DNA from 3 places in the Vibrio sp. M260121 genome. Region 1 is predicted to be linked to each of the others. Evidence: predicted binding sites of a transcription regulator. Region 1 holds the regulator's gene; each other region holds the start of a gene.

Region 1 (10,067 bases):
ACCAAATGCAAAGCCTTTGCCCAACACGCGATCCATCCACTCTTTCAACAGTGCGGGACAGGAATACATATAGAGAGGATGATGAAAAACGATCACATCGTGCGTCATCAGCAGATCGTGTTCGTAGTTCACATCAATAAAGAAATCAGGGTACGCGCCATAAAGATCGTGCACGGTGACATGACCCAGTGATTCGATTTTTTTAATCATCACTTGGTTGGCAATGGAGTTTTGCGGTTCTGGGTGAGCATAAATAACCAGAACCCTCGGAGGAATGGGCGTAGCAACAGCCAAATGGTCGTCCTTGTGTTGATTTCTCAGGGAAAATTATCGTTATCAGTTTGTTATACTTTTTTGTATAGCATAATGCAATTAAAGCGCAGAGATCGACTTTTCCCGCCAATACCCCTACTATTCACCGCGAGATCAACGACCAAGAAACGCGCACTGCGCAAAGTGAATTAAAACTCTATGATTACCTTCTCTGATATTCAGTTACTGCGTGGCGGTAAACCTCTTTTAGACCAAGCATCTGCAACCATTCACCCGGGTGACAAAGTGGGTCTGGTTGGTAAAAACGGCTGTGGTAAATCAACTCTGTTTGCCCTACTAAAAGATGAACTGTCGATTGATGCAGGCTCATTTAGCCAACCTCAACATTGGGAATTGGCTTGGGTTGCACAGGAAACGCCAGCACTCGACCGTAGCGCACTGGAATACGTCATTGATGGTGATCGTGAGTTCCGCGATCTTGAAGCTCAACTGGCTGTCGCCGAAGAGAAAGACAACGGTACCCTAGTTGCGGAGATCCATGGCAAGATTGAAACCATTGGCGGTTACAGCATTCGCGCACGTGCTGCCGAGCTGCTTGATGGTCTGGGCTTTAGCCAGGAGCAAATGAGCTGGAACCTGACTCAGTTCTCGGGTGGTTGGCGTATGCGCCTTAACTTGGCTCAAGCGTTGTTGTGTCGTTCTGATCTACTGTTACTCGACGAACCAACCAACCACTTGGATTTGGACGCAGTAATGTGGCTAGAGCGCTGGCTACAAAACTACCCTGGCACACTGATTCTGATCTCGCACGACCGTGATTTCTTGGATCCGATCGTTGGTCGCATCATTCACATAGAGAACCAGCAGCTGAACGAATACACGGGTAACTACTCGTCATTCGAAAACCAACGCGCACAAAAAATGGTGCTGCAACAAGCGATGTTCGAGAAGCAACAGAAACAGATGTCGCACATGCAAAGCTACATCGACCGCTTCCGTTACAAAGCATCCAAAGCGCGCCAAGCACAAAGCCGCATTAAAGCGCTGGAGCGTATGGAGAAGGTGCTGCCAGCTCAGTTCGATAACCCATTTAGTTTCCAGTTCCGCGATCCTGCAGCGCTGCCAAATCCAATCATGATGATGGATGAAGTATCGGCGGGTTACGGTGATAACCTGATCCTAGAAAAGATCCGCCTTAACCTTGTTCCGGGCAGCCGCATTGGCCTACTTGGTCGTAACGGCGCGGGTAAATCAACCTTGATCAAATTGCTGTCTGGTGAGCTAAAAGCGCAAGGCGGCGATCTAACTTACTCGCAAGGCGTGAAGATCGGTTACTTCGCTCAGCACCAACTAGAAACACTGCACCCAGAAGAAACACCGCTTCAGCACATGATGCAAATCGCGCCGGATCAAACCGAGCAGCAACTACGTGATTACCTAGGTAGCTTTGGTTTCCAAGGTGATAAAGCGCTTGAGAAAGTTGCACCGTTTTCTGGTGGTGAGAAAGCACGTTTGGTATTGGCATTAATTGTGTGGCAGAAACCGAACCTATTGCTACTCGATGAACCGACCAACCACTTGGACTTGGACATGCGCCAAGCACTGACCATGGCACTGCAAACATTCGAAGGTGCGATGGTGATTGTTTCGCACGATCGCTACCTATTGCGTGCAACCACAGATGATTTGTACCTTGTGCACGATCGCCAAGTCGCACCATTCGACGGTGACTTGAACGATTACTACAAGTGGTTGACCGAGCAACAAAAAGCCGAGCGTAAAGAAGCACAAGCGGCTCAGCCAGTTAAAGATAACGCCAACAGTGCAGCGGCGAAAAAAGAGCAAAAGCGACGCGAAGCAGAATTTCGTAAGCAGACCGCACCAATTCGCAAAACGCTGACACAGTTAGAAAACAAAATGGATAAGTTAGGTGAAGCTCTAGCGAAAGCAGAAGAGCAATTAGCGGATAACTCGCTGTATGAAGCCGAAAACAAGGCTAAACTTAACGAAGTGTTGGCGCTTCAAGCTTCTAGCAAAGCAGATCTTGAAGAAGTAGAAATGGAATGGATGTCTGCCCAAGAAACACTCGAGCAGATGGAACTAGAGTTTAATCAATGACAAACGAGCACGCAGAATACACTCTTACCCTAGAACACCTTTGGCAGTTCAGTCTGCAATTTTATGGTGTGCGAGAAGTGAAGGAAGCGTGCTTATCATTGCAAAACAACTACCACGGCAACGTGAACCTATTACTGCTGCTCAGATGGCTCGATGAGCAGCAGGTGATTTTCCAAGAGCAAGACTGGCATTTAGTTCAAGGCTGTCTTGGTCGAAGTGAAACTCTGCTCCACTCTTACCGTGAACTTCGTCGCCACCTCAAATCACAAGTTAATGACGCGCTTTATCGCGAAGCATTGCAGTTCGAATTGCAGCTCGAAAAACAGCAACAGTCCGACCTCGTCGACTGCGTCAACTCACTCAAATTAGTCAAGAATGATGGCGAACCACTGACGCTGAGATACTGTCGCCAGTTAGGTGGAGAGCATCTGCAACAGGCATTCTCCATTCCAGTTCCAAACATTCAATATCCATAAATCAGTCATAAACCAGTAAAATATCTATACTAAAGCTATAAAGGATTATATTAATAAGTTCTTCAGCGAACATTGAAGGACCATATAAGAGCAGTTAGGTATGACACAATTTTTCGCAGCCGCCGGGATTAAGAACCCGCATCTTCAGACGCTATTGCCACGCTTTATCCGCAAGAAAGCGTTGTTTACGCCTATTTGGCAAACACTCGATACACCGGATGGTGACTTCTTAGATTTGGCGTGGTCACAACAGCCAGATTCTGAAGCCGCTCACAACAAACCAATCTTCGTCCTCTTTCATGGCTTAGAAGGATGCTTCTATAGTCCGTATGCGAACGGTTTGATGAACGCCTTCTCTGAATCGGGTTGGCTGTCAGTGATGATGCACTTTCGTGGTTGCAGCGGTAAGCCAAACAAGAAAGCCCGCGCCTATCATTCTGGCGAAGTAACGGATGCTCGTTTCTTTCTTCAGCAACTCAATCAGCAATTCCCTAACAACCCTAAAGTTGCGGTCGGCATTTCCCTTGGCGGTAACATGCTGGCGAACTACTTGGCTGAGTATAAAGACGACCCAATATTAAGTGCCGCAACCATTGTCTCTGCACCACTGAACTTGGCAGCATGTGCCAATCGTATTGAGCAGGGCTTCTCGAAAGTTTACCGACGTTACTTGCTCTCTTCACTCAAACGCAATGCACTGCAAAAGCACGACTTAATCCAAGGTGAACTCGCCTTGTCGTATAACTCGATCAAACGCGTGACTCGTTTGTATGAATTTGATGACTTGATCACTGCTCCTCTGCATGGTTTTAAAGACGCGCAAGATTATTACGATCAATGTTCAGGCTTAAGTAAGTTGCAACAGATCACCTTGCCAACCTTGATCATCCACGCCAAAGACGATCCGTTTATGACCGAAGAGGTTATCCCAAAATTCGTATTGCCAGACAATATCGATTACCGACTTTATGAACATGGTGGACACGTTGGCTTCCTGACGGGCACAGCATTAAAACCTAAATTCTGGTTAGAAGAAGCCCTGCCGGCTTATTACGAAAGTATCGCCGCTGACTACCTTTCTGCTGTATCCGTACCGCGAACACAGTAAACTACTAGGCGTGCCAGACAGAACGCTTCTGCACGTACTAAACATCATAAAAGTTTGAGGTATTTATGATCATTCCATGGCAAGACATTGCGCCAGAGACACTAGAAAACCTGATCCGCGAATTCGTGCTACGTGAAGGCACCGACTACGGCTCAGTGGAAGTTTCATTGCAGAGTAAAATCGATCAGGTCAAATCCCAATTAGAGAAAGGCGAAGCGGTCATCGTATTTTCTGAGCTTCATGAAACGGTTGATATCCAACTAAAAGCAAAGTTTTAGACCCTTCACATTTTACCGTATCCCACTCGATGACAAGGGCTTGTTACATGCTATAGTGGGTTATCGACCGTGCAGCATACGTGTGCTGCACTTTACAGGTAAGTAATTTTCGACAAGGTTTGTCATGTCAGCGAAACACCCAATCATTGCGGTTACTGGTTCGTCCGGTGCCGGCACAACCACCACTTCTGAAGCCTTCCGTAAGATGTTCAATATGATGAACGTCAAACCAGCGTGGGTTGAAGGTGACAGCTTCCACCGCTTTACACGTCCAGAGATGGATGTCGAAATCCGCAAAGCGCGTGAGCAAGGCAAGCACATCAGCTACTTTGGTCCACAAGCCAATGACTTTCCGGGGCTAGAAGAGTTCTTCCGTAAGTTCGGTGAAGATGGTACTGGCAGCGTGCGCCGCTATCTGCACACTTTTGATGAAGCCGTTCCATACAACCAAATGCCGGGCACCTTTACGCCTTGGCAAGATCTGCCAGAAAACAGCGATGTGCTGTTCTACGAAGGTTTACACGGTGGCGTGGTAGATGGTGATGTCAATGTGGCGCGTCACGTCGATTTTCTGATTGGCATGGTGCCGATTGTGAACTTGGAATGGATCCAAAAGTTTGTTCGTGACACGCGCGATCGTGGTCATTCAAGAGAAGCGGTGATGGATTCGATCGTGCGCTCGATGGACGATTACCTAAACTACATTACCCCGCAATTTTCTCGCACACATATCAACTTTCAGCGCGTACCGACCGTCGACACTTCTAACCCACTTAACGCCAAAGGCATCCCAAGTTTGGATGAGAGTTTTGTGGTGATCCGCCTACGCGGTATCAAGAATGTCGACTTCCCGTATTTGCTGGCGATGATTGATGGCTCATTCATGTCTCGCCATAACACCATTGTGGTTCCTGGCGGCAAGATGAGCTTTGCAATGGAGCTCATAGTAAGGCCGATTCTGCAACAGCTCATCGAAACAGGGAAAATTGGCTAAAAACCTCCCTACCGGAGTGTTTACTTTTCATACCGTGATCATGTGCACAGTTTTGCTTACAAAATCTCAATCATGGCACGATTAAAATCAAGAAATCGTTTTCGAAAAAGGATACTATTTCTAACCGAAACACAAGAGAGCTTGCAGCATATAAAAAGTGCTCTTATTCTAGTAGGCCAATTCAGGCTTAGCTAAAATATGGATAGCGCAAGCGTACCCTGCAGAGGAAGTGAGATATTATGGTTCTAGGTAAACCTCAAACCGACCCAACATTAGAGTGGTTTCTTTCACACTGTCATATTCATAAGTACCCATCAAAAAGCACGCTAATTCACGCGGGCGAAAAAGCAGAGACTTTGTACTACATCGTTAAAGGTTCTGTTGCGGTTCTTATCAAAGACGAAGAAGGTAAGGAAATGATCCTTTCTTACCTAAACCAGGGCGACTTCATTGGTGAACTTGGTCTATTCGAAGAAGACCAAGAGCGTACAGCTTGGGTTCGCGCTAAATCTCCTTGTGAAGTGGCAGAGATTTCTTTCAAGAAATTCCGTCAACTTATCCAAGTTAACCCAGACATCCTAATGCGTCTTTCGGCGCAAATGGCTCGTCGTCTACAAGTTACTAGCCAAAAAGTGGGTGACCTAGCGTTCCTAGACGTAACTGGTCGTATCGCTCAGACTCTTCTGAACCTTGCTAAACAACCAGATGCGATGACGCACCCAGACGGCATGCAAATCAAGATCACTCGTCAAGAAATCGGTCAAATTGTTGGCTGTTCTCGTGAGACAGTAGGCCGTATCTTGAAGATGCTAGAAGAGCAGAACCTAATTTCTGCGCACGGTAAAACTATCGTTGTTTACGGGACTCGTTAATCTCGATTAACGTTTAAAAAATTTAAAAGCCACCAAATGCAAGTTTGGTGGCTTTTTTGTTTTTAAGAGACAAGAACGGAAAACAAAGAATCGAGAACTGGGAACGCTGCGCTTCGGGATCGGACTTCGTCCTTTGAAATGAAAAGACAAAGAACCGAGAATCGGGAACACTGCGTTCCGAGAGCGGACTTCGTCCTTCGGGATTAAGCCCTCTCAGATTTCGAGTTTTCAACTCTCCCAAAACGAAGCTTTTCCGACTCCACAGGTCATAGCCCGTTCTGATATCCCAACAAACTCCAACCATAGAAGCAGAAACATTCAGCTTTTCAGAGTGTAAACTCTCTCGAAGCGAAGCATTCCTGCATCCATAGGCTGCAGCCCGTTCTCATGTCCCAACAAACTCCAACCTTCAAAGCTGAAACCTTCAACATTCCAGAGTGCAAACTCTCTCGAAGCGAAGCGTTTCCGCATCTAGAGGGCGTAGCCCGTTCTCGCCTCTTCTTTACCCGTTGGTGCTTTCGAAAATCTTATCTGCTGATGCCGCTACAAATCCTGGGTACAACTCACCGTTATCCATTGGGTAGCGCTTAGCAAACTCGTAGAAGCCTCCAGGAATCACCTCAACGCCTTCAGTAAAGGTCACTGGCACTTTGTCTGCCATGGTCGATGATTGCTCTAGTAACACCTCTGGCGTGCCTTTTACTTCACCGCCATTCTCGTTGATGGTGAACCCTACTGTACGTAGGTGGTCGTTCACTTGCTTTACTTCTTGATGCTGGTTGAGTTGATTCACACTCACTGTGAAGTGGTTCGCTCCGTAACCGTGCGCAGCAAGCCAAGAAGCGTATTCACTCTCTTTCGCCAAAGTTTGGAAGTCAGCGTAGCTGAGGTTCCACAAACGTCCGCCGTATAAGAAATCACTGCCGGTCAGTTTAGAAGCATCAACCTGCTCTACCAGCTTATGAACAATGGCTTGAAGCTCTGGTGAACACTCATCCACTTTCAATTCACTGATGAAGACTTTTGGTTGTTTCGGATCTGGGTGCTCAAAATGTTTTGCCACCAGCTTTTTGCTTTCAAATACGTAGTCACCACAGGCTTTGTAACCCACCGCTAGGAATGGCTTCGCTAACGTTTTAATGCCTAGGGGAGCGACATTAAACGTACGTAGCGCAATATGGTCATTAATCAGAGGCTCATCTTCTTGAAGAAGTTGATGGACTTTAGCAGCGGAAGGGCAAAGACGTTGAATGTAGTCTTGCCATAGCGATTCAAATAACACATCGGGCGTCATAACGACTCCTTGTTATGAAATGTAGAGTTAGGGGTAAGAGGAAGTTGACCGCTCGTTCACAGCCCTAAAGCTGTCCAGAATCACGAACGAGCGGCCATCAACCTGTGACGGTATGTGTGGCATAAGTGCCAGTCAGTCAACACGCTCTGGAGAGTCTTAAGCTCGCCTTTGGCGTTTGCCAGCGCGATTACCAGAATCCTAACTTGGTAAATAGCTCCGGCAGAGAGAAGCGGCGATACTTGGTCACCGCTTCGTATTTCTCTATTACAGGCTTACACCTGGGCTCAATGTTGCAGGCAAGACCGTCTCTTGTCCTTCCATTGATGCCATTGGGTACGCACAGTAGTCTGCTGCGTAGTAAGCACTTGGACGTAGGTTACCTGAGGCACCCGGACCACCAAATGGCGCATCACCACTTGCACCCGTTAACTGGCGGTTGCGGTTCACGATGCCGGCTCGAATGTGGTCCACGAAGTATTCCCACTCTTGGTCGTCGGTTGAAACCAGACCAGCCGATAGACCAAAGCGCGTATCGTTCGCCAGTTCTACTGCTTTCTCTAGCCCTTCGTAGCGTACTACTTGTAGAAGTGGACCGAAGTACTCTTCATCTGGCAATTCGGCAATGTTCGTCACGTCGATGATACCCGGAGAAACAAACGCCGCTTCGCCTGCTTTCGCTTCAATCAAGCTTTCACCACCCAGTGATTGCAGATTCGCTTGTGCATCGAGAATGAACTTGGCTGCCGCAACCGAAATTTGCGGTCCCATGAATGGTGCAGGCTCTGCAAATGGTTGGTCTACGCGAATATTGCGTGTCGCTTCCACCAGCTTAGTAATGACTGCATCACCCTTGTCGCCAAATGGAATGTACAGACGACGAGCACAGGTACAGCGTTGTCCTGCACTGATGAAAGCAGATTGGATAATGGTGTAAACCGTCGCATCTAGGTCGCCGTAGTTATCCGAGATAACCATCGGGTTGTTGCCACCCATTTCAAGCGCCAGCATCTTGCCCGGCTGACCAGCAAATTGACGATGCAGAACATGACCTGTGTTCGCACTACCTGTGAACAGCACGCCATCAATGCCTTTCGCATCCGCCAGCGCAATGCCTGTCTCTTTCGCACCTTGGACTAGGTTAATCACACCTTTTGGTAGACCAACCTCTTCCCAAAGTTTCATGGCTAATTCACCCGTCCATGGTGTTTGCTCAGACGGTTTGAAAACCACGGTATTACCTGCTAGCAGCGCTGGCACAATGTGGCCATTTGGTAAGTGACCAGGGAAATTATAAGGACCAAACACCGCCATCACGCCTAGTGGACGATGACGCAATACAATTTGGTTTCCTGCGGCTTCACGTGTCGCTTCACCAGTACGGTCGTGGTAAGCACGAATAGAAATAGCAATTTTACCTGCCATCGCTGCCGCTTCGGTACGTGTTTCCCAGATTGGCTTGCCCGTTTCTTTGGCAATCACTTCAGCGATTTTTTCGCTGTTCTCTTTTACCTTCTCAGCAAAAGCCAACACGATCGCCTCACGCTCTGAAAATGGGCGCTTCTTCCAATCAACAAACGCTTCACGCGCCGCAGATACCGCTTGGTTAACCTGCTCTGCTGTTGCGCCGTTGCCTTGCCAGATCACTTCTTGGTTGTAAGGCGACAGAGACGTAAATGCTTCACCCTGACCTCGTACCCATTCACCTGCAATCCAATGTGTCATTGTTTCTATCCTTAAATTCTGTCGTCAGTTACTGCGGAAGAAGGCGAACAAAATCCCCTTCCTCAACCAAGAGTGCATCCGCCAATTCTGGGGCTAGCACTACGCTTTGCGTTTCTGCGTCATACGCTGCTTTTGCTGCGGCGGCACGGAAATTCTCAAATGACGAATTACACATCAAGAAGTCTTTTGTGCTGGTGTGCTCCGAGATTTTGACTTGCGCGCGGAATGAGTGGCGTACCGATTCGATATTGCGTAGGTCACACTCCACCGTTGGACCACCATCGAAAATGTCAACGTAGCCACGGTTGGTAAAGCCTTCACGCTCAAGCAGCTTCAATGCTGGACGCGTGTTGTCGTGCACTTTGCCAATCACGGCTTGTGCCTCTGGGCTCAGTAGGTTGATGTAGATTGGCAACTTCGGCATCAAGTCGGCGATAAAGCCTTTCTTGCCGATACCAGTTAGGTAATCCGCAAGCGTAAAATCGATAGAGAAGAAATGCTCTTGAAGCCACTGCCAGAATGGTGAATTACCTTCCTCGTCTGAAACACCACGCATTTCAGCAAAGATGGTTTCCGAGAAACGTTCTGGGTGCTCTGCCATCATTAAGAAACGACACTTGGACATCAGACGCCCGTTCAAGCCACCACGGAATTTCTCGCGTAGGAACAAGGTACAGATTTCGCTGTTACCCGTGTAGTTGTTACCAAACGTCAGCAGCTTAACCACGTTGTTTACGCCAAGCTTTGGTGACGAGTGCACCACTTTACTGATGTGGTAAGAATAAAAAGGCACATCCCAGCCGATCGAAGCTTCAATACCCGTGGTACCTGCCACCTCACCAGTTTCAGATTCGAACCCCACCATTAGGTAGCCTTCATCACCGGCTTCCTTCACGTCAGGTTTGCCAAAACTGTATTCTGAGTGTTTGATT
Region 2 (10,067 bases), on a different contig from region 1:
AATACACAAGCTGGATTGTGCCAGTTGCTTGGCATCCAACCAACAATAACGCCGTCATCACGATTGATTTAGCCAAAGATCCTCAGCCTATCCTTGAGCTTTCAGCAGAAGAGTTAAAAGAGCGTTTGTACACCAAACGTGAAGAGCTAGGTGACTTACTGCCTGTACCCGTAAAGCTCGTGCATCTGAACAAGTGCCCTATTCTTGCTCCAGCTAAAACGTTAACGGCAGAGAACGCAGAAGTAATTGGAATCGACCGTCAGAAATGTTTGAGTAATCTAGCGCTGCTGCGTCAACACCCAGAAATCCGTGAGAAGCTAATTAGTCTATTCTCTATTGAGCGTGAGTTCGAAAAGAGCGATGATGTGGATACGCAACTGTACGATGGCTTCTTTTCACCAGCAGATCGCGCAGCGATGGACATCATTCGTGAAACAGATCCAAATAACCTTGCTGCGCTGGATATTGAGTTTGATGACAAACGCATCAAGCCGTTGCTGTTCCGTTACCGTGCCCGTCACTACGCCGGCACACTGGATGAACAAGAACAAAGACGTTGGGCACAACACTGTCGTGAAGTTTTCGAAAGCCAAATTGAAGAGTACATGCTGAATTTAGAAAACTTAGTTCACGAACATGAAAGTGACGAAAAGAAGATAGCGATACTAAAATCCGTCTATCGTTATGTAGAGAGCTTAGCCTCCTAATTTCTTACCTTGTTCAAGCGCACCTTCGGGTGTGCTTGTTGTTTTATATGCTGTCAAAATGATTAAAGATCGATTACTACAGCTGGTCCATTTGCTCATTTCCCTCGCACTCATCATGGGAGCACTTGGCATCGGCAACACTATTCAAAAATTCACTGGCGTTTCTGTTCCTGGAAGTGTCATCGGCATGCTTGTGCTGTTTTTCTCTATGACCCTTGGCTTTGTCAAAGTCGAATGGGTTAAGCCTGGCGCGACGCTTTTCATTCGCTACATGATCTTATTATTCGTCCCAATCAGTGTTGGTTTGATGCAGCACTTTGATATGTTGTTGGCGAATGCACTGCCAATTATTGCGAGTGCAGTAGGCGGTTCACTGATCGTATTGGTCAGCTTAGCGTGGTTCTTAGATTACTTGCTGAAGGAGAAACACTAATATGTGGTTACTTGTCACTATTGTGGTTTTCCTTGCCGCTCGTCAAATCGCAATTAAGGTTAACAACCCAATCGCAAACCCGCTTTTAATCAGCATCGCAGTATTGATCCCTCTACTCACCTTTTTGAAAGTGCCGTTTGAAACCTACTACGCCGACAACGAGTATATTAGCTTCTTGCTTCAGCCCGCTGTTGTTGCGCTAGCGTATCCGCTCTATGAGCAGCTACCTCAAATCAAAGCCAACTGGCGCATTATCGCACTGGCTTGCTCTTTGGGCAGCGTGATGTCGATGCTAACAGCGACACTGATCGCCGTTGCATTCAAAGCAGACATCAGCCTCATCGCAAGCTTAGTGGGCAAATCGGTAACCACCCCTATCGCGATGGAAATCTCTAGTCACTTAGGTGGTGAAGCCGCTGTTGCCGCTATTTTAGTGCTTATTGTGGGTTTATTTGGGGCGATTTTGGCTTACCCAATCTTCAACCTTATCGGCATTAAGCACCCTATCGCTCGCGGCCTTACAATGGGTACTGTCTCTCACGCACTTGGGACAGCAACATGTGCTGAAAAACAGCCTGGCGATGCGGCTTTCTCATCTCTAGCTTTGGTGCTGTGTGGCATCATCACTTCTATTCTTGCGCCAAGCTTCTTTGCTTTGGCTGTTTGGTTATACCAATAAAGACCTCAATGACCTGCTCTACTTTGCTTCCCGATAAAATGGGCAGGTCATAATCTCATCCAGAAAATTCGCAGTATGAATATACGTTGATATAGTTATTAGTGGGACAGAGATAACGTTAAATCGTCGTGAAATCGAATACATGTGTGAGCTCACTCTAATTATGTAACGTAAATCACCATTACACACATTAACGTGATCTAAAGCACAGAACATTTCCATCTTTCACATAGAATAACTGTCCATGCAATAACAAGGATTCAACATGAAAAGTCGCATTGAACAGGCGCTAGCAAGCGCTCCTGAAGCACTTTCAACACATCTTGCTCCTATCGTTCTCGCTGACGATTTTGATGCCACTATTTCTGAGCAACAGTTTGATGAGCTGCTGAACGCTACCAACCTTTCAGACAAAGAGCTTCGTGTTGCTCTACTTCCTTTTGCCGCAGCGTTTTCTTACGCTCCAATTTCTGAATTCTATGTCGGTGCGATTGTTCGCGGTCTATCTGGTCGCCTTTACTTTGGTGCGAACATGGAGTTTTTCGGCGTTCAACTGGGTCAAACCGTTCATGCTGAGCAGTGTGCGATCAGCCACGCTTGGATGAAAGGCGAACATGGTGTGAAAGACATCACCATCAACTACAGCCCTTGTGGTCACTGTCGTCAGTTCATGAATGAGCTAACTACGGCAAAAGAGCTTAAGATCCAGTTGCCAGAACGTGAAGAAAAGTCACTACACCACTACCTTCCAGAAGCTTTTGGTCCTGCAGACTTAGGCATCGAATCTGGTCTAATGGCAGATGTAAAACACGAGTTTGTGTGTGATGAAGATGACGCTCTTATCCAAAAAGCGGTGAGCGCGATGAACATCAGCCACGCGCCTTACACTAACAACTTGAGCGGTATTGCTCTTGAGATGAACAGTGGTCGCGTATTCCAAGGCGCTTACGCAGAAAATGCTGCGTTTAACCCTAGCCTTCCACCACTTCAGGTTGCATTGATTCAAATCCTGATGGCTGGTGAGCAGTTTGAAGACATCAAAGCTGCTGCTCTGGTTGAGAACTCACAAGGCAAGATCAGCCACCTAGCCGATACTCAATCAACGCTAGAAGCGCTAAACCCTGATATTCCAGTGAGTTTTGTGAACGTTTAATTTATCCAGACGCTAAGCGAGAAGCTCTACCCAGTGTAGGGCTTTTTTATTATCAAAAAACCCTGCGCAAACGTTTGCTTCATGCATAAAAATCAGTATGATCCCCTGCAAATTCGGTTTCATCACTTTATTTTGTAAGGGAACACTATGTTCGGTACTGCTACAAGCACTCATGCTACCCGTGTATTACTTTTAGGCTCTGGTGAGCTTGGTAAAGAAGTGGCAATTGAATGCCAACGTCTTGGTTTAGAAGTGATCGCGTGCGACCGTTACGCCAATGCGCCTGCGATGCAAGTGGCCCATCGTAGCTACGTCATCGACATGCTTGATGGTCAGGCACTGGAAGAGATCATTAATAAAGAACAACCTGCTTACGTGGTTCCTGAAATTGAAGCTATCGCGACCGATAAATTGGTCGAGTTAGAAGAGAAAGGCTTGAACGTTGTTCCTACAGCGAAAGCAACTAAGCTGACAATGAACCGTGAAGGCATTCGTCGCCTTGCAGCTGAAGAGTTAGCCCTAAACACTTCCCCTTATCAATTTTCTGACAGCTTTGAGGACTTTAAAGCAGCAGTAGAACACGTTGGTATCCCATGTGTTGTTAAGCCAGTGATGAGCTCTTCTGGTAAAGGCCAAAGCGTTATCAAATCAGAAGAAGATGTTCAAACGGCTTGGGATTACGCACAAGAAGGTGGTCGTACAGGTGCTGGGCGTGTGATTGTTGAAGGCTTTATTGACTTTGATTACGAAATCACACTGCTAACCGTGCGCGCAGCTGATGGAGTGCACTTCTGTGCTCCGATTGGGCATCGTCAAGAAGATGGTGACTACCGTGAATCATGGCAGCCACAAGCAATGTCAGACAACGCCATCAAAGCGGCTGAATACACGGCAGAGAAAGTCGTTAATGCACTGGGTGGCTACGGTCTCTTTGGTGTAGAGCTGTTCGTTAAAGGCGATAAGGTTATTTTTAACGAAGTGTCCCCTCGCCCACACGATACTGGCATGGTAACCATGATCTCTCAAGAAATGTCTGAGTTCGCACTGCATGTTCGAGCGTTCACTGGAATGCCGATCAACAACATAGTTCAGTATGGACCATCAGCATCAGCGGTTATTTTAGGGCAAGGTACATCAACTGATATCCGCTTTGACAATGTTGCCAAAGCACTGGCTCAGCCACAAACCCAAGTACGTTTGTTTGGCAAACCTGAAATAGACGGTCGTCGTCGCTTAGGCGTTGTTTTAACGCGTCGTAAGACTATTGAAGATTCGATTGAAGATGCAGTGAATAACGCATCTAAAGTGCAGATCGTTTACTGATTTCATTAATCAGCTAAAGATAGACAAAAGCGCAGCTCAATTGGCTGCGCTTTTTCTTTCTGTGGGTTCGAAAAGTCCTTTATTCGCTCTCTATTAAGTAGACTTCTTCAGAGAAGCGACTTAGACCTTTCTTCGCAATTTTTGGATGGTTTTCGTCGGCTTGATCGACATTCAAACAACTCACCTTATAACCCGAAAACAGCTGTTCAATCTCTTCGACTGGCACGCTAAATGGAGGGCCTGACATCTCATCCTGTGGGTAGTTAAGAGTCACAAGTAAAATACGTCCGCCAGGGCTCAACAGTTGCTTAAGACGAGCTACGTATTCTTCTCGCATTTCTTGCGGCAAAGCCACAAGCGCAGCACGGTCGTAAATGATATCGGCTTTAGAAACAGGTGCAGTAAAGAAGTCGCCAGTGTAAATCGACAGCTCATCGAACTGATACAACTCATGCATGCCGTTTAGTGATGTGACCGTCGGAGTGTAGAAGTGTTCAGCAAAAAACGCACGCACGGCGATAAGGCTGAGTTCGACACCCTGCACATCATCATGCTTCGTCGCAAGCCATACCAAATCTTCTGACTTTCCGCACAAAGGAACTAACACGGTGTCTTCACGTTTAGGGTTGGTATGCTGCCAGAATGCAGGTAACAGTGGATTCACGTCATCTAGGTGGAAACCAATTTGGTTACTCGCCCATTTACTGTGCCAAAATTCTTGATCTCTCATTTTACTTCTACTTGTCGGCTGATTGTGGATTCGAGCTTTGCGCTTCGCTTTTGTGGGGTAAGACTAATGATTTTTTCAAATTTGTCTATGCCGTTCATCTTTGGTTAATACTGCAATGGTAGTATGGCTATCGTTCAAGAATGAACCCTTCCTTTATCTGGTTGTCAGAACAAAGGAAAGCAAAATGGTGATCTAGAACACGATTCCACCATAAGGCTAAAAAACGGCCTTGGAATCTATCGTAGAGCCCCCATTAACTAGGTAGTACCTGATTTGCGAATCTTAGTGACCTTTTCGTTACCCATTTTCTAAGTGCAAGCAAGTTAAGGAGAGTGAATGAGCTTATTTTTACGTACTACAGCATTGATGCTTTTAGTACTAAGCCGTGCGCCGGCGTTCGCCGCACTTCCAAATGTCCCGAGTAACGAGCAACAAAACCGTTCTGCTAGCCAAAACGAAGTTTGCTCAAAATTGTTTAAGCATAGCCTTAGTGGTTTGTATGGCATTCAGTCAATCGACTCCAAACCAACTCAGCCTTATTCAGATTTCGACGTACTTTACAGCAAAGCTCACCAAGCACAATTCGAGTTAGAAACCATCTGTAAAAGTACTGCCCTTCTTACTGACGCCCAACCTTACTTCGCAGGCGTTAAATCTCAACATCGTGCCGAAGAAAAGATTGCTCACGAATTGGATGGTCAAGTAGAGCGAATTACAGACTTAGCACGAGCAACTATCGTAGCGGATGACGTAGCAAGCCTTGTATCCGTATATGAAGCACTAGAACGTGAAACAACTATCGTTAAAGTGAAAAACCGCTTTAAGAAACCAACCGCATCTGGTTACCGTGACTTAAACTTACTGGTACGTCTTCCTAAAACGAATTTGATTGCTGAAGTTCAACTGCACCTTAAAGCCATTGCTGATGTTAAGAATGGCCCGGAGCATGATTTGTACGAACAAATTCAGAAGCTGGAGCGTCAAGCTCTGGTAGAAGGCCGAAACTTAAATGATATCGAGACAGCTTCGATTTGCAGCATGCGCACTCAATCGAAAAACTTGTATCAAGAAGCTTGGCATCCGTACCTGACGACACACCTAGAAGCTGCATAAACAAGCTGTCTTTTAGAAACTGATTTCCTCCATACTGAAAAACCACCGCAATTGCGGTGGTTTTTTATTTGTTCTTTAGTAAGTAACGAAGCGTACAGACAAAAAGACCACGACAAAGCGTGGTCTCATTCCATGTTACATGGCTTACTGGTCTGCCTTTAGGTTCTCTACGCGAGCTTTCAACTTTTGACCCGGGCGGAACGTAACGACACGTCGAGCAGTAATAGGAATATCTTCACCAGTTTTCGGGTTACGACCAGGTCGTTCGTTTTTGTCACGAAGGTCAAAGTTACCAAAACCTGACAGTTTTACCTGTTCGCCACTTTCTAGTGCCTTACGAATTTCTTCAAAGAACACTTCCACCGTTTCCTTGGCGTCCCGTTTACTAAATCCCAATTTATCAAACAGGTTTTCTGCAAGTTCGGCTTTTGTGAGCGCCATAAAACTTTCCTCAAAGCTATGTTAAACAATGCTACCTAGTGTAGCGCCAGAGCAGTTTTACCCTACCAATTCAACAACATATCGGGGTTACATCAGGAAGTGTATGCCAAGCTTATGATTTTCGCCAACTTTTTTCTTTGCTAATATACCGAATGTTTTACCACTGCGGTACTTTACCTACCATCATTTCCAGATTTTACTTTAATTCCCTCTCTATCGAGAAAAATATCCAGTTTAAATAACTAGTTTAAAACCTTAAAACAACATTAATCACTATTTAATAAAAATGTCAGACACTGGCTATTTTACAAACAATTGACACAAAACTTCTCTGTTTTTCAGTAGTTTGAGTCACTTCAAAAATAGATCTAACCAGTCACATTCAGCATACTTTTTTTACCTATTCTGCTAGGTGAATTGAAAAACGAAAGCCTGAACGAAGGCAAAATTCTGCATGTTACTCCATGACGGTAACTGGAAACATTGATACTGTTTTCACATACCGCCCTCTTACTAGCGAGCCAACATGTTTCACCAAGTCGTCAGCATTCTCTTCCCTGTATTCGCTTTGGTTTTTGTTGGCTATCTCGTTGGCCGCTACATCAGACCAGATTTTCGCCCCATCAATCGCATTAATATGGATGTGTTCACGCCAGCACTCGTCTTTTCATCGCTGGTAAGCATGCCTCTCGACATGGATCAAGCCCCTCTCTTGATTGCTGCTGTTATTGCTGTCGTCGTTCCCGGCATTGTGATGCTACCAATTGCTAAACTGACCAGTCTTTCATTTAAAGCATGGGCACCACCACACATGTTCCGAAATAGCGGCAACTTAGCGATCCCGCTGTTCACGTATACGTTCGGTGAACTCGCTTTACCCTCGGCAGTGCTGTTGTTCGTTGTCTCTGCTTGTTTACACATCAGTTTGGGTGTAATGCTGCTCAGTAGCGGCAATCCCTTCAAACAGATCATTAAGATGCCGATTTTCTTATCTGCTTCACTCGCTTTGTTTATTAATCTTTCAGGAACTGGCATTTGGAACCCATTATATGAGGCGATTGCATTACTCGGACAAGCAGCGGTACCAGTGATGTTACTTTCATTGGGTGCCCAGATGTTGAACCTGAGATTAGGAGGTTTAAAGGTAGGTCTTATGTGTACCGTGCAATCGCTTGGGACTGGTGCGATCGCATTTGCATTAATCTATTGGTTTATCCCACTGCCGACAATGCAACTGCAAATGATGGTGTTGTTCACTATGCTGCCACCAGCCGTCATGAACTATTTGTTTGCAGAGCGACTGAACATTGAGCCAATGACAGTCGCTTCAATGGTGTTGTTTGGTAATTTCTTCAGCATAATCACGTTGCCGCTACTGCTGTTGTTTACCCTTTCACTCTCTTGAGCAAATCAGCCCTAGCGATAGTGGATCTTCGCAGGAAGCACCACTTGCTGCGGGGTGTGTTTTGGATCGGTTAGCAGTGCTTTGCCAGCTTCATATAAGCTTTGCGCAATCAAATCACAATCCTGTTCAATCGAATCTATCTTAATTGGTAAGCAATCCAAAATAGCGTAGTTGTCGAACGTCGCAATTTTCATCTCTTCATTTAGCAGTTGCTGCTCTGAAAGGAAACGCAAAACCCCTTCAAGTATGGAGTAAGAAGCAACGAACAAACGTTCTGGAAGGCGACCTAACTCTTGATAGGTTTCCTGCATCATTTGATAACCTGACTCGGGTTGGTAATCCTTATGTTTAACTAAAGCCGCTTCAAATTTCACTCCGGCTTGCTCCAACCCTGCTTGGTAACCAGCAAAACGGTCTTTACTTGGAGACAGCTCTAACTGACCGCCAAAGTAAGCGCACTCTTTTGCTTCCTTACCTAACTTCTCTACGACTTGTTTAGCGGCGTTGTGAGCATCGGTTTTGATTGTCGTCATCTGTTGCTGCTCAATAACACGGTCAAACAAGATCACAGGCGTAGACTGTCTGACTTCTTGATAAAAGCTATCGTCAGACATAGACGTTGCGACCATCAGTAAATCAACTTGTCTTTCTAATAGGCTCTTTACTGCTTCTTGTTCTTGCTCAGGTTCATCCTCAGAAGAGGCGATCAACAACTGATAACCACTGCTTCGAGCGAGCTTCTCGAGTTGCTTAGCGGTTGTAGCAAAACCCATGTTGGCCAAATCAGGAATAACCAAGCCCAAGGTATACGTTTTTTTCGCTTTTAAAGCGCGGGCATAAAGGCTTGGTGCATAATTGTGTTCCGCGACGACAGCTTGGACACGTTTTACAGTGTCTTCATTGATTCGGTGTTTCTTGGCGTGTCCATTTAAGACAAAGCTGACTGTGGATTTAGACACTCCGGCCAGTTCTGCAATGTCCGCTAGCTTTAATTTTTTGTTCTTCACCTGGTCATTCCGTGGTTATTTTAAGCTTGGGCTTTTTTATTATCCCGCCAATGATACTCAGGTTAATTATGAAAGCCATCACAATCCCCTACTTTGCGCTTGGGCAAACACTCTAGATCATGGTTAAGATCACAATTAACGTCATGTTGACCTTTTTGGTTCAAATAAATATTGATTAGCTAAAACGATTTAGCAAAAATGTAGTTAGTGATTAGATTCTATTTTAGGTAGTAGTTATGAGTAAGATTTGGGTGACTGGCGATGCCGTTGTTGATTTGATTCCAGATACAGAAAGCACGTATTTGAAATGCCCCGGTGGCGCGCCAGCCAACGTTTCAGTCGCTATTTCTCGATTAGGCGGTAACAGTGCTTTCTTTGGCCGTGTTGGTCAAGATCCTTTGGGCCGCTTCATGAAAGCAACGCTGGCACAAGAACAAGTCAACACAGATTACATGCTGTTGGATGAAGCACAGCGTACATCAACTGTGATTGTAGATTTAGATGACTCAGGTGAACGCAGTTTTACTTTTATGGTGAAGCCAAGTGCAGACCAATTCCTAGTCCCTGCTGACATCCCAGAATTTGCTCAGGGTGAATGGCTGCATGTATGTTCAATCGCACTAGCAAACGAACCGAGCCGCAGCAGCACATTAAAAGCGATGCAAGATATTAAAGCAGCCGGTGGTTTCGTCAGCTTTGATCCAAACCTGCGTGAAGAAGTTTGGGCGAACCCAGAAGAGTTAAAGCCTGTGGTTCGCCAAGCAATTGAGCTGGCTGATGTGGTGAAATTCTCTGACGATGAGCTGCTATTCCTAACCGACACGGACTCACTCGAAACGGGTCTTGAAGCCATAAAAGCATTCAATAATACGCTTGTCCTTATTACTCAAGGTGCAAAAGGCGCGTTGGTTGTATTCAAAGGTGGACAAGAACTGATTGCGGGCCAAGCCGTCAAGCCTGTAGATACAACAGGCGCTGGCGACGCATTTGTGGGTGGTTTGCTGGCTCGTTTAGCTCAACACAATGAGTGGGCGAACAAAGAAGCGATCCATTCAGCAGTTAACTGGGCAAATGGT
Region 3 (10,067 bases), on a different contig from region 1:
TTTTACCGAATTGGATTGCTGTGCTTTGGTTCACTAGCTCGTCAGTGTTTTGGAAGTTAAGTTGCTCACGAACAGACTCAACGCGGTCCATATCTACGAAACGGAACTTACCAGAGTTCAGCATCTTAGTAGAGATAGTGTCTGTGATTGATTCCGTATCAATATGTTCGCTTGTCTTGTTCTTGATACGCTCAACAAACACGATAGGACGTTGGTCACGAGTAATTGCTGCCACTGAACCTGACATCATCATGCTGTCGACCATTTCGCCAGCAATTTTTTGTAGATCCGTCGAGCCGAAATCGATCGTTGTGGTTTCAGTCGCTTGCGCATCACCGTAAGAGACTTTGTTTGAACAACCACCCAGAATGACGGCAAGACCTAAAAGAGCAATAATACTTTTTTTCATGAGAGTTCCTTAGTTTGTGTTTCATCCCGAGACGTCTCCATCTTGGGAAAGCAGCATAGCTACCTAAAAAATATGTATCCCAAAGCTTGGGTTAGTTATCTTGTGCTTCGCGAATTTGTACACGGAATTGAGTCCCATTCGGGTTCACCGTCACTTCAGACAAAGTCACTTGTTCAAATCCACGCACAATCATTTTGCGCCATGGACCTGGTTTGGTATTCACTTCTAATCCAGTATTGTCATACCAGTAAAAACGATAAAGAATCTCTTGATCGCCTTTGTAATTACTGCTCAGTTGAACAACACCGCGTGGACGGTCATCCACATAAGTCGTGGTAATGTTGTCTACCAACAGGCGACTACCCATGACGTTATCGTGGAAGAAAACCTTTTGCGTTTGGCCATCGATTCGGATTCCCGCAGTGTTATCTGCACAACCTGCTAAACCTACTATCACTGCCAAACCTATAAGCCATGCTCTCATTACAACCTCCCTAGCTGTTTATGCCACACCGTAGAATGTGTTCCCTGACGAGAAACCCAAACCAACGTTGTTTGCTGTGCTGGCACTTCGAATTGATACACCTGATCACCAACGTTCAGACTCTGCTGACCCGGCTTGACGACTTTCGACGCCGTTTTCACCGTGCCCGGAAGTGTCTGCCAACTTCTGGTATCAGGTTGTTCAGTTAGTGTATTCCACACGTTGAAAAGAATGTTGCCGACATCGTCACCTTTCGCCGCTTCTTTTCGAATTCTGTCTTTGGCCCAAACACGAATTGCCTGACGAATCACAATCGTCGTTAAACGCTCATGCAAATCGTTTTGCGCCATTGCATTCACATCAGCCAATGTGCTTGAAGGTAGCTTTTTACCATTCAACGCAACATCACCAAAACGTTGGGTTCCGCGCTTCGGATAATAAGGCAGTGCGAGCGAGTAGATCGCACCATCACCTCGGCTGTCATAGATTGGTAAATCAATACGCCAACCTTGTAGCGCTTCCACCACACCTTGCTCATCAATCACAATCACGCGACCTTGCGACTTACTCAGCCCTGATGGTGCTTTGCCGTAGCGCTTCTCTAGCATACGCAGATCTTGACGCATACCGAGCTTTTTCGCCGCATACATCGTGCTTTCAATCACTTGCTTGTTATCTGGCATCACTGCAAGTGCACGACGATAGTCTACATACGCACTGTTCAAATCTCGTGACGCTTCATACAGCAATCCAGAAAGGTAGAATAAGTAACCATTTTGTACAGAGCTCAGCTTTTTGCCTGCGTCTGGGTAGTTGGCTAGCACACTACCTAAGTTCGCTGACATACCTTGCTTCTTAAGATCCTTCTCTGCTTGATTTAGTTCCTTTTCACGTGCTTTCTTTGCCGCCTCTTGCACTTGGTTTGCGCGGCGCATTTCAACCAGCGCCCCCTCAAGGTCATTTTTTTGTAGGTAGTTCAGACCAAGGTACAAATGCAAAAAGCCGAGTTCATAGTCGGCAGGTTGGTATTCGTTTAAATTGTCGTTAACGGCAAGAGAACCCACACTGGTCGCCGTTTCCGTAACAGAAATGGTAGCGCGATCTTGTTGTTTGCGTACTGCACGATCGCTGTCTTCAAGTGAACTCAGGCTGGTTGGGTAGTCTTGCGCAAGAAACGAGATTCGGCCTTGTTCAAAGTTGCCAAGTATATCGCCACCGACATCACTCGATTGCAGTTGCTCAGCTTTGGCATATTCGCCAGCAACCACAGCTTGATAAACTTCTTTATTTTGGTCGCTATAATGACTGAACAGATTGCCAGCGGATAAGTTTGCACATCCTGTAGCAAGCAGGACCCAGCTCATCAATCCGAATAGCTTCACACCATGTTTCACATTTATCTCCACAAATGTGTTGTTCAAGGAAGAAAGAAGTGGATGAATCACCTCACCCACTCCTAAAAGATTAACTCAATACCATAGGGCCTAAAGGACGACCGCCCACTAGGTGCATATGAATATGATAGACTTCCTGACCGCCATGTGAGTTACAGTTTACGATCAAACGGTAACCGTCTTCTGCAATGCCTTCTTCTTTAGCAAGCTTCTTCGCTACCGTGAACATACGTCCCATCATCGCTTCGTCTTCCGCTTCCACGTCATTTACTGTCGGGATCAGCTTATTTGGAATGATAAGGATATGGCTTGGCGCACGCGGATTGATGTCACGAAATGCCGTTACTAAGTCATCTTGGTAAAGGACATCTGCTGGGATTTCTTTGCGAATAATTTTGCTAAAGATGGTTTCTTCCGCCATGGGTACTCCATTTTATAAGGTGTGTAACCTATTTAGTATGCGCTAAGCCAAAAGCGAGCTCAATAAAAAACAGTGTTCACTTAACATTATCAATATAAGTCGTGACGTTGAAGCTTTTTTTGTCGTGTGCGTCATAAAACGTGCGTCGCAAACTCAATACAATCCAGTGAATTTTGTTACTTTTTTAAGACAATTCTTATTTATATTGTCTATTTTTGGGAGAGGAAGCTCACTTATGCGAGGTTCAGTTATTAAACGGATGTATGCAGGCTTCGCACTGATCATCGTCCTGTTTGCTGTCACGATTGCCATTATGATGGGGGGCATGAATGATATTCACGGTAAATTTGAGACGGTATCTAAGTCTTCATTACCACTTGTTTCATTATCTAACCAAACCAGTGTTGAACTGCTTTCTGCAGACAAATCTTTTAAAGACTTCCTGACCACAGAGAATAAACAACGCATGGATGAGATGCGTCAGGAATTTGCCAAATCTCAACAAACCTTTGAAGCGACATTGAACCAACTTGAAGTCGCGAGCCAAATCTACCCTTCTCTTGCCGAACCTTTTTCTCAGCTTAAAGAACTTGAGCAGAGCTACTTTACCGAAGCAAAGGAAGCCATGGATAACTACGAAGCGATGTTCGCTGCACAAGAAGAAGTGCAAAAATCTTCTCGTCGCTTCCAACAACTCAATACTGAGCTATCTGTGGGTCTAAAAGAGTACGTGGCGGATCAATCCAGCATCTCAGTTAAAGTGATGGCGAAAAGCTACTTTATTAAGCTGAAAGATGCAGAAGTGATTACGTCAGATGCGCTGGCAAGCTCAAATCCTGAATTTGTGACGCAAGCCGTAGCAAAAAACCGCAAGGCGGTGACGCACCTGAATTACGCTTTCCGCGGTTTGGTTACTCAACTTCCTGAGCTTAAAGAAGCCTTCGGCGAGTCTGTTGAACAATTTACCCGTGATGTAGGTATGCGTGGTGGTGTTTTAGACCAACACAATAACTATCTATCGGCACGTGCGGCGCTTTACAACAACATCGCCAACCTTGCCACCAAAGTTGACTCAAGCATGTCGATTCTTGAGCAGTTCACTACAACAGCAACCAATAAGCTGAACGAATCTCTTGCAGACGCAGGCGATATCTACTCCGCAGGTGTTACCAAAGCGATTGTGATTGGCGTCATTGTGGTATTGTTTGCAGCGGCTATCGGTTACCACATTGCTCATAGTGTTCGTGAGCCACTGACTCGTATTCTGAAGGCATTAGAAGGTCTGACAGAAGGCGACATGACGCAACGCATTGATATTCGTTACAACAACGAATTCAGCCGTGTGAGTGGTCATATCAATACGCTGGCAGACAGCCTACATAACATCCTTGTTAAGCTGAACGACGCATCAGAAAACCTAGCGTCTACAGCCTCGACGAACGAGCAGACGTCTTCTCAAGCACAAGCTCAGTTGAACTCTCAGCGTGAGCAAACCGCAAACGTAGCCACGGCAATGACAGAGATGTCTCACTCAGTGCAAGAAGTCGCACAAAGTGCACAAGGGTCACTAGAAATGGTTCAGCGCGTAGAAACCGCTTCAGACCAAGGTCGCAACGTTATGAACAGTAACATCTCGACCATTAACCAGTTAGAAACGCGTTTGAATGAATCTGTGTCTGCGGTTTCTGAGCTACAGAGAATGAGCGGCCAAATCGGTTCGATTCTAGACGTGATTCGTAACATCGCTGAACAAACTAACCTGTTGGCACTCAACGCTGCCATTGAAGCCGCTCGTGCGGGTGAACAAGGTCGCGGTTTTGCGGTAGTGGCAGATGAAGTTCGCGTGCTGGCTTCCAAGACCACACAATCGACAACTGAGATTGAAGCAATGATCAGTAACCTTCAATCCAGTTCGCAGTCTGCTAACCAAGTTATTCAAAGCTGCATGAGCGATATGGAAATGTCTGTTGAGCAAGCCTCTAAAGCAAACAGCTCAATGGAAGAAATCCAAGCGCTGATCATCGAAATCAGTCAGATGAGTACCCACATATCCCAAGCGGCGGCTGAGCAGAGCGAGACTTCTGCAGATATTGCGCGCAGCATTGAAGACATCAACAGTATTGCCGACCAAAGCTACCATGCAATGTCGAGCATCGCGCAAACCAGTGAATCTTTGACTCAACTGGCACATCAACAAAACGAACTGGTTCATCGATTTAAACTATAAAGTTTTATGTAAAAACTAGAAAATTCATTGCAACCAACTGTATAAGGGCGACTTTTTATTGAAGTCGCCCTTGTTTTTTATGAGCTGTGTCTACATATGGTTTATATGGCTTGCTCATCCCTTTTCTTTTCTCTTTTCGAGCAAGCCAAATAAGAAGGAAAACCTATGGCTGTTCATGTTGGTATTATCGACCAAGATCCAGTGAGATTAGTCACTCCTCTTTTGGATAATCGCACTGTAAGTACACATATCGTCTTCATCGGCGACAAAAGCCAATCCGATATGTACGAGCGACTGAGCGCAGTATTAGAGCAGCGAGAAATTACGTCTGAATTCTTTGAAATTCCTTCTGCAGTAAACACATCTCTGATCAAACAATCTGTCCATCAATTGGCAAAAGACCTCCATGACCGAGGTGAAGAAGTAAAACTCAATGCAAGCTGTGGCCTCCGTCACCGACTGCTTTCCGTGTACGAAGTCTTCCGTACGTACCGCTGGCCAATCTTCGTAGTAGAACCAAACAGCGACAAACTGTGCTGGCTTTACCCAGATGGCAAAGAAGACACGCAAGTGGAAGACCACATTACGATTTCTGATTACCTCACTATTTTCGGTGCACGCGGTGAATTCCACCACGTAGACCTTCCTCCTCAACTTGACCAAAAGCTTTACGAACTGGGCGAACGCTGGGCATCTAACGCACTAGAACTTGGCCCTGGCCTTGCGACGCTAAACTACCTTGCAACCACTTGTCGTAAAGAGCAGAAGTTGGATGTTGAGCTTTCTGAGAAACAACAAGGCTATCGCGAGCTGAACATGCTGCTGACCGATTTAGTCGAGGCACAAATCGCGACATACGAAAATGGCGTGCTGACGTTTGCGGATGAAGACGCTCGTCGTTTCTCTAACGGTGAATGGTTAGAAACGTTAGTGCACAGCACTGTGAAGCAGATTCAAGACACCATGCCGACGATCCAAGACCGTTCATTGAACGTGCAGGTTTATCGCAAACTCGGTGAGAGCGAAGTTCGCAATGAACTTGATGTCGCAACGGTGGTGAACAACAAACTTCACATCATCGAATGTAAAACCAAAGGCATGCGCGATGACGGTGATGACACCTTGTACAAGCTTGAATCTTTGCGTGATCTGTTAGGTGGCCTACAAGCTCGTGCCATGCTGGTCAGCTTCCGTCCGCTGCGTCATAACGACATCACACGTGCTGAAGACTTAGGATTAGCACTTATCGGCCCAGACGAGCTGAAAGATCTCAAAACTCACCTAAGTGCTTGGTTTGAAGCCGCTGGTGGTTCTGACGAAATCTAATCGTCGATATCGATCAAAAATCAAAAAAGCAGCCTCGAGCTGCTTTTTTATTGCGTCAGATTTGTTGTTTGAATACTCAGACAAAACTGCCAGATAGAAAAAACCAGAGGCGAACCTCTGGTTTTTCCCGTTTGTTTAAATGCCAACTAAATGTTGTGCTTAAAGCATCTTACGCGCTGCTTCTACTACAACTTTAATTGAGCGAGCTTCCGTTTCTTTCAGCGTTGAATGATCTGGAATCTCTTTTTGCGTACGGTTGATGATTACACCCGCCACACAACCTGCTTTCAGGCCAGAGCTTGCACACATAGTTAGCAGTGTTGCTGACTCCATTTCGAAGTTCAGAACGCCCATGTCTTGCCACTCTTGCATAGAACCTTGGAAACGCTTAACAACGCGACCAGAGAACGTATCGTAACGCTCTTGACCTGGGTAGAAAGTGTCACTTGAAGCAGTCACACCCATATGAACTGTCGCACCAGACTCTTCAACCGCTGCCTTCATTGCTGTTGCGATTTCAAAATCTGCTACTGCTGGGAACTCCATTGGAGCAAAGTGTAGGCTCGCGCCATCTAGGCGAACAGAACCTGTAGTAACGATCATGTCACCCACGTTTACGTGTGGTTGGATTGCACCAGTAGTACCTACACGTAGGAAAGTGCGAACGCCAAGCTGCGCCAACTCTTCTACTGCGATAGAAGTAGATGGGCCACCGATACCAGTAGAACAAACCACAACAGGTTTACCGTCTAGCTCTGCACGGTATAGCGTGTATTCACGGTGACTTGCTAGAAATACTGGGTTTTCCATTTCTTCAGCGATTTTTTGTACGCGTGCTGGATCGCCTGGAATGATTGCTAGAGTAGCACCATTAAGATCCGCTTCAGTAACACCTAAATGGAATACAGCTTGAGACATAAGTCGCTCCTTGTTGTGGCTTATTTTGTAAACAATAAGCTCATTAATAAGTTGTTGGGTACAGATGCACTGTAGCGAACCTTTCACCAACATTGAGTGATCACAGTCACAATGAAACAATGTAATAAATCTACACTTTCAAATAAAAACGGTTTTGATCACACTTTTGAAGCCATAAGATCATTTCGTTGCATACCAATGAGTGATTTACCAAACGAATCATTCATCTTTGTTATCTACACCTTCAGGACAGAAAAAAGCCCAAGGTACGATGACCTCGGGCTATTTATTCAACATTCAAAGATGTATGAAAGGTTGATACTACTTCACTTGTTTTGATTCAAAGCGAAGCAGACGCAGTGCATTCAGTGTGACCAGTGCCGTAGCACCACTGTCGGCAAGAACTGCAACCCATAAACCGGTAATACCCAGTAAGCTTGTTACTAAGAACACACCTTTTAGGCCTAATGCTAACGCCACGTTCTGACGAATGTTGTTCAGCGTCGCACGTGATAGCTCGATCATACCTGCTAGCTCGATCAAACGATTGTGAGTCAGCGCGGCATCAGCCGTTTCGAGTGCAACGTCAGTACCACCGCCCATCGCAATACCAATGCTTGAAGCTTTCATCGCTGGTGCGTCGTTAATACCATCGCCTACCATCGCAACCGTGTGCTGCGCTGAAATCTCTTCTACGTAGTGCACTTTGTCTGCTGGTAGCAAACTTGCTTTGTAATCAAGGCCAATTTGGTTCGCAATTGCTTCAGCACTGCGAGTGTTGTCACCTGTTAGCATCACAGATGAAATACCCAGTTTCTTCAATGCAGCAACGGCTTGTTGAGCATCTTGACGAAGCGTGTCTTGCCAAGCAATCAAACCTATCACTTCGTGATCGTGGCGTGCGATAACCACGGTTTTACCTTGTCCTTCCAACGCCAAGACTTGCTGCTCTACCTGTTGTGAGATTGGGAAGTCAGCTTTCGATGGAGCTATCACCTGAACCAATTTGCCTTCAACAAGCCCTGTCACACCAGAACCAACCTGCGCGGTTTTGTCTGCAGCTTCAGGAATGTTGATGCCTTGCTCTTGCGCTTTGTTAACCAACGAAATGGCCAGTGGGTGGCTTGATCCAATCTCAATCGACGCCGTCAGGCGAAGCAATTGCTCTTCAGTCACATCAAACGGCACCACATCAGTCACTTGGGGTTTACCTTGTGTCAACGTACCCGTTTTGTCGAAAGCAACTGATTCAACACGTCCCAGCAGCTCAAGCGCAGCACCACCTTTGATCAGTGCGCCTCGTTTTGCCGCCGCCGCTAAGCCAGAAGTGATCGCCGCTGGCGTAGAGATAACCAAAGCACATGGACATGCAATCAACAATAACGCTAAACCACGGTATACCCACGTTTCCCAAGGTTGAGCAAACAACAATGGTGGTGTAATGATGACTAATAGAGAAACAAGCATCATCAACGGTGTGTACCAACGGCTGAACTTATCTAAGAAACGTTCAAGTGGCGCTTTACGTGATTCCGCTTCTTCAATCAAATGCAGGATACGGTCAATCGCGTTCTCACCTTGGCGAGACGTCACTTTGACTTGAACGACTTTATCGACAACCACAGCACCCGCCATGATTTTACCGCCTTCGTTATGCTCTACGGGAACAGACTCGCCCGTTAACGCACTTTCATCAAAGCTTGCCGCTTGAGTCATCAGCAAACCATCAGCTGGCATACGACCGCCAGGCGCAACTTCAATCACATCACCCGGTTGTAGCTGTGACGCAGGCACTTCTTGACGTTCACCATCTACAATCAGTGTTGTGTTCTCTGGAACAAGATCCATCAAAGCTTGAACACCGCTACGAGCACGAGATGATGCATATGCTTCTAACTTTTCACCAATAAGGAAAAGCAATAGCACCATCGCCGCTTCAGCGGTTTCACCGAGGTAAAGCGCACCTAACGCCGCCACACTCATTAATGTTTCAATCGCAAATGGCGTACCAGTACGAGCCAACTTGACCGCTTTCATCGCAACAGGGTATAAGCCGAGCAAACAGGTTAAAGTAAATAGCCAAGTACTCAGCGTTGGATTGAAGTCAGAAATGATGCCAGCAAACGCCATCGCGCCTGCAATGGATAGGATTTGAACATTGTCTTTGATAACGCCCAACCAACCCTTTTTCTCTGCTTTTGGTTTGGGTGCATCTGTCGATGTCAGTGGGAAACCAGTTTGCTGAGAAACCTGCTCGATGACAGAAGCTAACGCACGATTATCAAAATCGACCACTAACTTTTCTGTCGCGAATAACACTTTGGCGTTCGTGACACCTTCAACAGAAGAAATGGCTTTTTCAAGTTTTTGAGCACAGGCAGGGCAATCCATGCCTGACACTAACCAGCTATGGCGAATGGAAGATTCAAGGGGTTCGGCAGGGCCTTCATCTTCAAGAGAATCCGAGCTGCAGCTTCCGCCGCTGCAACAAGAATCCTCTGAAGTGATCACGCTTGCTTGCGTAATATTAAGAGCAGGTTTTGCCGGTGCGCAGCAAGAGTCGTTTGCACCTAACGCCACCGCAGAGTTGATTTTGCCTGATTGGCAACCTTGATGTTTCGTACACATAATTCACTTTCCTTATTGGTGATAAGTCTCTATCTACCGCTAAGAATAAACCTTAGAGCTAACTCCAAGGTCAAGCGTATTTATGTGAAATTAGGAAAATTTACGCTTTTTCCTCTTCCAGAGCGGTGGCGACCTCATCAATCAATACCGCATCGTGAGAACAGAAAGGCTGAGTATTAACGCAAGTGATGGCAGGATCATCTTCCACCAAGTCTTCACCAAAGTTCTGCATCAGGTCTTTGATGTGTTTATTCAGCACA

Evidence for each region. The regulator CRP, encoded in region 1, controls carbon source genes, mostly activating them, when cyclic AMP is high. The targets are predictions, from matches to a motif close to TGTGANNNNNNTCACA.
Region 2: the regulator CRP is predicted to act here: its motif matches at 1,965-1,980, upstream of cdd (cytidine deaminase).
Region 3: the regulator CRP is predicted to act here: its motif matches at 7,275-7,290, upstream of udp (uridine phosphorylase).

The regions. Positions count from the first base shown of each region.
Region 1 is NZ_JATABF010000043.1:11,825-21,891, forward strand. It holds gene kefG (glutathione-regulated potassium-efflux system ancillary protein KefG) at 1-294, opposite strand, end outside; gene QTO06_RS19880 (ABC transporter ATP-binding protein) at 472-2,391, shown strand; gene QTO06_RS19885 (TIGR02444 family protein) at 2,388-2,867, shown strand; gene QTO06_RS19890 (hydrolase) at 2,968-3,975, shown strand; gene QTO06_RS19895 (YheU family protein) at 4,041-4,253, shown strand; gene QTO06_RS19900 (phosphoribulokinase) at 4,378-5,247, shown strand; gene crp (cAMP-activated global transcriptional regulator CRP) at 5,487-6,119, shown strand; gene QTO06_RS19910 (DUF1338 domain-containing protein) at 6,622-7,413, opposite strand; gene astD (succinylglutamate-semialdehyde dehydrogenase) at 7,678-9,135, opposite strand; gene astA (arginine N-succinyltransferase) at 9,164-10,067, opposite strand, start outside.
Region 2 is NZ_JATABF010000006.1:141,513-151,579, forward strand. It holds gene sbcB (exodeoxyribonuclease I) at 1-707, shown strand, start outside; gene QTO06_RS05980 (CidA/LrgA family protein) at 766-1,140, shown strand; gene QTO06_RS05985 (LrgB family protein) at 1,142-1,819, shown strand; gene cdd (cytidine deaminase) at 2,085-2,972, shown strand; gene purT (formate-dependent phosphoribosylglycinamide formyltransferase) at 3,120-4,295, shown strand; gene QTO06_RS06000 (thiopurine S-methyltransferase) at 4,375-5,025, opposite strand; gene QTO06_RS06005 (RelA/SpoT domain-containing protein) at 5,362-6,138, shown strand; gene ihfA (integration host factor subunit alpha) at 6,283-6,579, opposite strand; gene QTO06_RS06015 (AEC family transporter) at 7,106-7,984, shown strand; gene QTO06_RS06020 (LacI family DNA-binding transcriptional regulator) at 7,996-8,991, opposite strand; gene QTO06_RS06025 (aminoimidazole riboside kinase) at 9,228-10,067, shown strand, end outside.
Region 3 is NZ_JATABF010000004.1:174,331-184,397, forward strand. It holds gene lpoB (penicillin-binding protein activator LpoB) at 1-409, opposite strand, end outside; gene QTO06_RS04475 (YcfL family protein) at 501-893, opposite strand; gene QTO06_RS04480 (COG3014 family protein) at 893-2,287, opposite strand; gene hinT (purine nucleoside phosphoramidase) at 2,358-2,708, opposite strand; gene QTO06_RS04490 (methyl-accepting chemotaxis protein) at 2,944-4,935, shown strand; gene QTO06_RS04495 (DUF1887 family protein) at 5,101-6,261, shown strand; gene udp (uridine phosphorylase) at 6,421-7,179, opposite strand; gene QTO06_RS04505 (zinc/cadmium/mercury/lead-transporting ATPase) at 7,501-9,807, opposite strand; gene QTO06_RS04510 (MATE family efflux transporter) at 9,908-10,067, opposite strand, start outside.